Regions from separate parts of the Pseudomonas sp. Pdm06 genome, predicted to be linked through region 2. Evidence: predicted binding sites of a transcription regulator. Region 2 holds the regulator's gene; the other holds the start of a gene.
What was found. The regulator FliA, encoded in region 2, starts transcription of late flagellar genes. The targets are predictions, from matches to a motif close to CTAAAGTTTNNNNNNNNNNNGCCGNTAA.

Region 1 (3,753 bases), on a different contig from region 2:
CAGCCTGCTCGACCCAGCGTGCGGTTTCCCGGGCGTCTTCATGCTCGTCCAAGTAGGCAATCGCCACATCCGCACCTTCACGGGCGAAGGCAATGGCAACGGCGCGACCGATGCCGCTGTCGGCGCCGGTGATCAGGGCGATCTTGTTCGCCAGTCGTCCGGAGCCGGTGTAGCTCTGTTCGCCGCAGTCCGGGTAAGGGTCCATTTTGCGCTGGGTGCCGGGCACCGGCTGGCTTTGTTTCGGGAAAGGCGGGAAAGGGTAATCGACCATCGTCGTTCTCCAGGTGGGTTGCGATGGAGGGTGGACTTTGGGTTTTCGGGCAGAGTTCGGTCGGATTGTCCGGCCAGTCGATGAGCGTGACAGTGGTCGTTTCGTCGGTGAAGGGTGGGCTGTGGCGAACATTGGACGAGCCTGTATTCTCCAATGTCAGTACCGGTGTCGTTAAGGAGCAGGGCAATGTTCAGCCACATACAGATCGGCGCGCGCGACCTGCCGACAATGGTCGCTTTTTATGATGCCGTCCTCGGTTGCCTGGGGCTGGAACGCATCGAGGGCGAAAACGATTCGGGCCCGCCGGGAGAAGGCTGGCGTCAGCCCGGCAAGTATTGGCCGCAGGTTTTTGTCCAGTTGCCTTTCAATGGCCTGCCCGCGACCTGGGGCAATGGCATGCAAGTGAGCTTCGCCGCCGATTCCCCGCAAACCGTCCGCGCTGCCTGGGAGCAGGCGATGGCCATGGGCGGTACCGACGAAGGTCCACCGGGTCCGCGGCCGCAGTATTGCGAAGGCTATTTCGGTGCGTATTGCCGCGACCCGGAGGGGAACAAGCTGTGCTTTGTCTATGCGCCGGATATGCATGAATAAAGCTCAAACCCTTGTGGCAAGGAGCTTGCTCCCTCACCACAAGGGACATTGGCAGTTGAATCAGCCCCTGGCTTTCAGGCTGCGCTCCATCCGTGCGAGGCCTTCCTCCAGCAATGCCCGCGGGCAGCCGAAGTTCAGGCGCACGAACTGCCCGGCATCGTCAGCAAAATCCAGCCCGGCACTCAGCCCGACCTTGGCTTCTTTCAAGAAAAATCCTTGTGGGTCATCCAGCCCCAGCCCGGAGCAATCCAGCCAGGCCAGGTAAGTACCCTGGGGCACGGTCATGGTGATGCCCGGCAGACGGGTGCTCACCGCTTCGACCAGGTAATCGCGGTTGGCTTGCAGATAGGCTTTCAAGGCCTCCAGCCATGGGCCGGCTTCGCTGTAGGCCGCACGGGTCGCTTCCAGGCCGAAGGCATTGACGCTGTCGACCATGCCGGCCCGCGCGTTGTTGACCCGCTCGCGCAGCTTGGCGTTCTGGATAATGGCGAACGATGTTTTCAGCCCGGCGATGTTGTAGGCCTTGCTGGCGGACATCAAGGTGATGGTGCGCTCGGCAATCTCCGGGCTGAGGGAGGCGGTGGGAATGTGCACGCGGCCGTCGAAGCACAGTTCTGCATGGATTTCGTCGGAGATGATCCAAGCGTCCTGCGCCAGGCAAATGTCCGCCACGGCCTTGAGTTCTTCGCGGCCAAACACCTTGCCCAGCGGGTTGTGGGGATTGCTCAGCAACAGGGCGCCGCCGCCCTGCAACGCTTCGCGCAACGCGGCCAACGGCGTATGGAATTCACCCTTGACCGGGGTGAACGGCAATTCCACTTTGTTCAGCTGCCAGTGACCGGGGGCGTGGCGCAGCGGAGGGTAGTTGGGCACCTGCACCACGACATTCTGTTGGGGGGCCACCAGGGCATGCAGCGCCATGTTGAAACCCGGTTCGACGCCAGGCAGGAACACGATCTGCTGAGGCTCGACGCGCCAGGCGTACTTGCTCCACAGGTCAGCGACGATGGCCGCGCGCAGATTGTCCTGGGCGACGCTGTAGCCCAGCATCGGATGCTCGAGGCGCTTGTGCAGCGCGTCGATGACCACCGGCGGGGCGGGGAAGTCCATGTCGGCCACCCACATTGGCAGCACATCGGCCGGGTAGCGGCTCCATTTGGTACTGCCGGTGCCGTGGCGCTCCAATACGGTGTCGAAATCGAAAGTCATGGGGGTTCCATCAGTCAGTCATGAGATGGCGCACATCATAAAGCAAAGACCGCTGAGAAAAGCTTGATGGCGCAGTGCCACCAATTGATGATAATCAGTTAAAGTTCCCTCTCGAAACGCCGCTAAGCCGTTAGCGGCACTCGGTAACGGACCTCCAAGTCTTTGAAAAGGACGACCCCCATGACATCGCCCGTGCGCTTTAACGATCACCACCGTAAAGCCGACCGCATCATGCTGGGGCTACTCTGGCTCACGTTGCTGTATTCCCTGAGCCTGGCATTCCTGCACTCGACGTTCACCCAGGCGCTGCTGGTGGGGGCGACCACCTGCGTGGCGAGCACCGCGCTTTATCGCGTCCTGGCCGGCACCCGGGCCATGCGCTGCGTCATCGCGGTGGCGCTGATGGTCATGGCGGCCTTGCACATCAACCAGACCCAAGGCGTGATCGAATTCCACTTCGGGATCTTCGTGCTGCTGGCCGTGTTGACGTTCTACCGTGACTGGCTGCCGATTGTCGTTGCCGCCGCCACCATCGCGGTTCATCACCTTGGTTTTCACTGGCTTCAACACCAGGGTTATCCGGTATTCGTCATGGACACCCACGGTGGCTGGTCGATGATCTTCCTCCACGCGTTCTACGTGGTGGTGGAAAGCGTGATCCTGATTTACCTGGCGAACCAGAGCCTGGCCGACGCCACGGAAAACCAGGAGGTGCTCGACAAGGTACTGGCGGCAGCCGCGCAGTTGAGCCACGGCGCCGACAGGCAGCGCAGCGACGGCGTCAAGGTCTCTTCGAGCGAGCGTTTCGATCATTTCCTCCAGCAGGTCACCCAACTGGTGGACGGCGTGGTGCGCGACACCCGCAACCTCTCAGACCTGGGCCAGGACCTGTCCCAGGTTGGCCAGACCCTGGAAACCGGTGCCCGTCACCAACTCGACGAAGTGGCACAGATGAGTGGTGCGATCAGCCATCTGGTCGAGGCCATGGAAAACATCGCCGGCCATGTCGACCAGACCCTACAGCGCGCCGGCCAGGCCAACGAGCAGGTCAACCGCGGACGCAGCACGGTTGACCAGACCCGGGAAGAGATCGTCGAGCTGGCAGGGCGCATCAACCTGACCAACGAAACCGTACAGGTCCTGGCCGACCAGGCACAGCAGATCGGCCAGGTGCTGGATGTGATCAACGGCATTGCCGAGCAGACCAACCTGCTGGCCCTCAACGCCGCCATCGAGGCGGCCCGGGCTGGCGAGCAGGGCCGCGGGTTCGCGGTGGTGGCCGACGAGGTCCGCACCCTGTCACAAAAGACCTCGACATCCACCACCGAGATCCAGCAGATCATCACCAAGCTGCAGCAAGGCAGCCGCCAGGCCGCCGTCGCGATGCAAGACAGCCGCGATGGGGTGGAGCGCTGCGTGTCCGCCAGCCAACTGGCTTCGCAACTGTTGCACGCCGTCGTCGAAGACATCGCCGTGATCAATCATTTCAACGACCTGATCGCCAGCACCACCCAGGAACAATCCAAGGCGTCGATGGGCATCAACCAGCGCCTGCAAAGCGTGCAGGCCGTGGCTGAGCGCAACGCCGACAATATCGGCATCCTGACCCGCAGCAGTCAGTGCTTGCCGCCGTTGGCAGAACGGTTGGCGGTGTTGGGGCAGGCGTTTCATGGGAAGCCGCT
Region 2 (3,753 bases):
AATCCTGAAGGATCTCTTCATCGGCGCCGAAGCTCATTAATGGCTGCTCCTAAAACAGGGCTAAAACTCAGAATCCAAGGCTGGACAGCAAATCGTCCACATCGTCCTGACCGGACATAACGTCTTCTCTTTTATCGGCATGAATTTGCGGACCTTCACCCTGAGAGAGATGTTTTTGTGGATCTTTTTCAGCAAGCATCGCTTCACGGTCGTGTTCGATGCCTGCAAAGCGGTCGACCTGGCTAGCCATCAACACCAGTTTGAGCAGGTTGCTTTCCACTTCGGTGACCAACTGGGTCACACGCTTGATCACCTGGCCGGTCAGGTCTTGATAGTCCTGGGCCAGCAGAATGTCGTTGAGGTTGCTTGCCACGGCGCGGTTCTCGGTGCTGCTGCGCGTCAGGAAACCGTCGACCCGACGGGCCAGCTCCCGAAACTCTTCAGCACCGACTTCGCGACGCATGAACCGGCCCCAGTCGGTGCTCAAGGCCTGGGCCTCTTCGCTCAGGCCATTGACCAGCGGCGTTGCGCTTTCCACCAGGTCCATGGTGCGGTTGGCCGCGGCTTCGGTCAGCTTGACCACATACCCCAGGCGCTCGGTGGCGTCGGTGATCTGTGAGACTTCCTCGGCCTGCGGCATATGCGGGTCGATCTGGAAATTGACAATCGCACTGTGCAGTTCACGCGTGAGCTTGCCCACTTCCTGATACAGACCGCGGTCACGGGTCTGGTTGAGCTCATGGATCATTTGAACCGCATCGCCAAAGCGACCTTTCTCAAGGCTGTCGACCAGTTCGCGGGCATGTTTTTTCAGGGTCGATTCGAAATCGCCCATTGAAGATTCGTTGTCCATAGCTCCCCCGTGGCGCCGTTAACCGATGCGTTCGAAGATTTTTTCGATCTTCTCTTTCAACGCCTGGGCCGTGAAGGGTTTGACCACATAGCCGTTCACACCGGCCTGGGCCGCTTCGATGATCTGCTCGCGCTTGGCTTCGGCAGTGACCATCAACACCGGGAGATGCTTGAGTTTTTCGTCGGCACGCACCTGGCGCAGCAGGTCGATACCGGTCATGCCTGGCATGTTCCAGTCGGTGACCAGAAAATCGAAGTTGCCACTGTGCAACATCGGGAGCGCAGTGGTCCCGTCATCTGCTTCGGCCGTGTTGGTGAACCCAAGGTCACGCAACAGGTTTTTAATGATCCGCCGCATCGTTGAGAAGTCATCAACGATGAGGATTTTCATGTTCTTGTCCAATTCGACCTCCAAGCAGTCTTAAACGCGCCCAGCACCTGGACGCGCCATTTCAATCAATCCGGCACAACACTCGACAACGGTCTGGAGCACAACGGATGGAGACTGGCACAGCACCTGCCAGGCCAGCCTCGTCGCAGTGTCCCCACACTGCCTGTCAACGCGCTCGCCACTCCCCCAAACGCCCCCGCAAACGGGCCGCGCACTGGCTGTGTAACTGGCTGACCCGCGATTCGCTGACCCCCAGGACCTCACCGATTTCCTTGAGGTTCAGCTCTTCGTCGTAGTACAGCGCCAAGACCAGCCGCTCACGCTCCGGCAAATTGGCAATCGCATCCGCCAGCGCACTCTGGAAACGTTCATCTTCCAGGTCACGCGACGGCTCCATGTGAGCACTCGCGTTATCCTCGTGCAGCCCTTCGTGTTCGCCGTCCTGCAACAGGTCGTCGAAACTGAACAGGCGGCTGCCCAAGGTATCGTTCAAAATCCCGTAATAATCGTCGAGACTCAACTGGAGTTCGGCCGCAACTTCGTGATCTTTAGCGTCACGCCCGGTTTTAGCTTCAATTGCCCGAATCGCGTCACTGACCATGCGGGTATTGCGGTGCACCGAACGCGGCGCCCAATCGCCCTTGCGGACCTCATCGAGCATCGCCCCGCGAATGCGGATACCGGCATAGGTCTCGAAACTGGCACCTTTGCTGGCGTCGTATTTGTTCGACACTTCAAGCAGGCCGATCATGCCGGCCTGGATCAAGTCCTCGACCTGGACACTGGCCGGCAACCGCGCCAGCAAGTGGTAGGCAATACGCTTGACCAGTGGCGCATAACGCTCGATCAATTCGTACTGGGCGTCCCGTGCCGATTTTTTGTAGAGATGGTTGTAACCGCTGGCTGTCATAGCACGGGCCCTGCTGTTTGTTGCACAAGACGCTCGACGAAAAATTCCAGATGCCCGCGGGGGTTGGCCGGCAGTGGCCAGGTATCGACCTTCTGGGCGATCGCCTTGAACGCCAGCGCGCATTTGGAACGTGGAAAAGCTTCATAAACGGCGCGTTGCTTCTGGACGGCCTTGCGTACGCTTTCGTCGTACGGCACGGCGCCGACGTATTGTAGGGCGACGTCCAGGAAGCGATCGGTGACCTTGGTCAACTTGGCGAACAGGTTGCGCCCTTCCTGCGGGCTCTGGGCCATATTGGCCAGGACGCGGAAGCGGTTCATGCCATAGTCGCGGTTCAGCAGTTTGATCAGGGCGTAGGCGTCGGTGATGGACGTCGGTTCGTCGCAGACCACCAGCAGCACTTCCTGGGCGGCGCGGACGAAACTGACGACCGAGTCGCCGATGCCGGCCGCGGTGTCGATCACCAGCACATCGAGGTTGTCGCCGATGTCGCTGAAGGCCTGGATCAGGCCCGCGTGCTGGGCCGGGGTCAGGTGAACCATGCTCTGGGTGCCGGAGGCAGCCGGCACGATGCGAATCCCGCCAGGTCCCTGCAACAGCACGTCGCGCAGTTCGCAACGGCCCTCGATCACGTCCGCCAGGGTGCGTTTGGGGGTAAGTCCCAGCAGCACGTCGACGTTCGCCAGGCCCAGGTCGGCGTCCAGCAGCATGACCCGTCGGCCAAGCTCTGCCAGAGCCAGGGACAAGTTCACTGACACGTTAGTCTTCCCGACGCCACCTTTGCCGCCGGTCACCGCGATCACCTGTACGGGATGCATGCTGCCCATGTTCGTTCTTTACCTTGTCTTCTTAGACGGAGGCCACATTACTGGCTGCGCGTTCGCATAAGGAACAATGCATGGCAGACCATCGATGTAGGTACAAAAAATATTCATGATTACCTCAGCCGACCTGCTTGGTCGGGCTGTGGTAGATGTCAGCGAACATGTCAGCCATGGCTTCTTCGCTGGGTTCTTCCTGCATTTGCACACTCACGGCACGGCTGACCAGTTGATGACGGCGCGGCAGATGCAAATCATCCGGGATCCGCGGCCCATCGGTCAGGTAGGCCACCGGCAGTTCATGACCGATCGCCAGGCTCAACACCTCGCCCAGGCTTGCCGTTTCGTCCAGCTTAGTCAGGATGCAGCCAGCCAGTCCGCAGCGTTTGTAGCTGTGGTATGCGGCGGTTAGAACCTGTTTCTGGCTGGTGGTTGCCAACACGAGATAATTTTTTGACTTGATACCGCGTCCGGCCAGGCTTTCGAGCTGCATGCGCAGGGCCGGATCGCTGGCTTGCAGGCCGGCGGTATCGATCAGCACGACGCGCTTGCGCAGCAGCGGCTCCAGCGCCTGGGCCAGGGATTGGCCCGGATCCACATGGGTCACCGACACATTGAGGATCCGGCCCAAGGTCTTGAGTTGTTCCTGGGCACCGATGCGGAAACTGTCCATGCTCACCAGGGCGATGCTCTGGGCGCCGTATTTGAGTACGTAGCGGGCGGCGAGCTTGGCCAGGGTGGTGGTCTTGCCCATGCCGGCAGGACCGACCATGGCAATC

Region 1: the regulator FliA is predicted to act here: its motif matches at 2,170-2,197, upstream of IB266_RS04415 (methyl-accepting chemotaxis protein).

Annotation. Positions count from the first base shown of each region.
Region 1 is NZ_JACVAH010000002.1:278,233-281,985, reverse strand. It holds gene IB266_RS04430 (SDR family oxidoreductase) at 1-271, opposite strand, end outside; gene IB266_RS04425 (VOC family protein) at 458-862, shown strand; gene IB266_RS04420 (MalY/PatB family protein) at 923-2,071, opposite strand; gene IB266_RS04415 (methyl-accepting chemotaxis protein) at 2,252-3,753, shown strand, end outside.
Region 2 is NZ_JACVAH010000001.1:81,315-85,067, reverse strand. It holds gene IB266_RS00355 (chemotaxis protein CheA) at 1-37, opposite strand, end outside; gene IB266_RS00350 (protein phosphatase CheZ) at 68-853, opposite strand; gene IB266_RS00345 (chemotaxis response regulator CheY) at 872-1,243, opposite strand; gene fliA (RNA polymerase sigma factor FliA) at 1,410-2,153, opposite strand; gene fleN (flagellar synthesis regulator FleN) at 2,150-2,980, opposite strand; gene flhF (flagellar biosynthesis protein FlhF) at 3,096-3,753, opposite strand, start outside.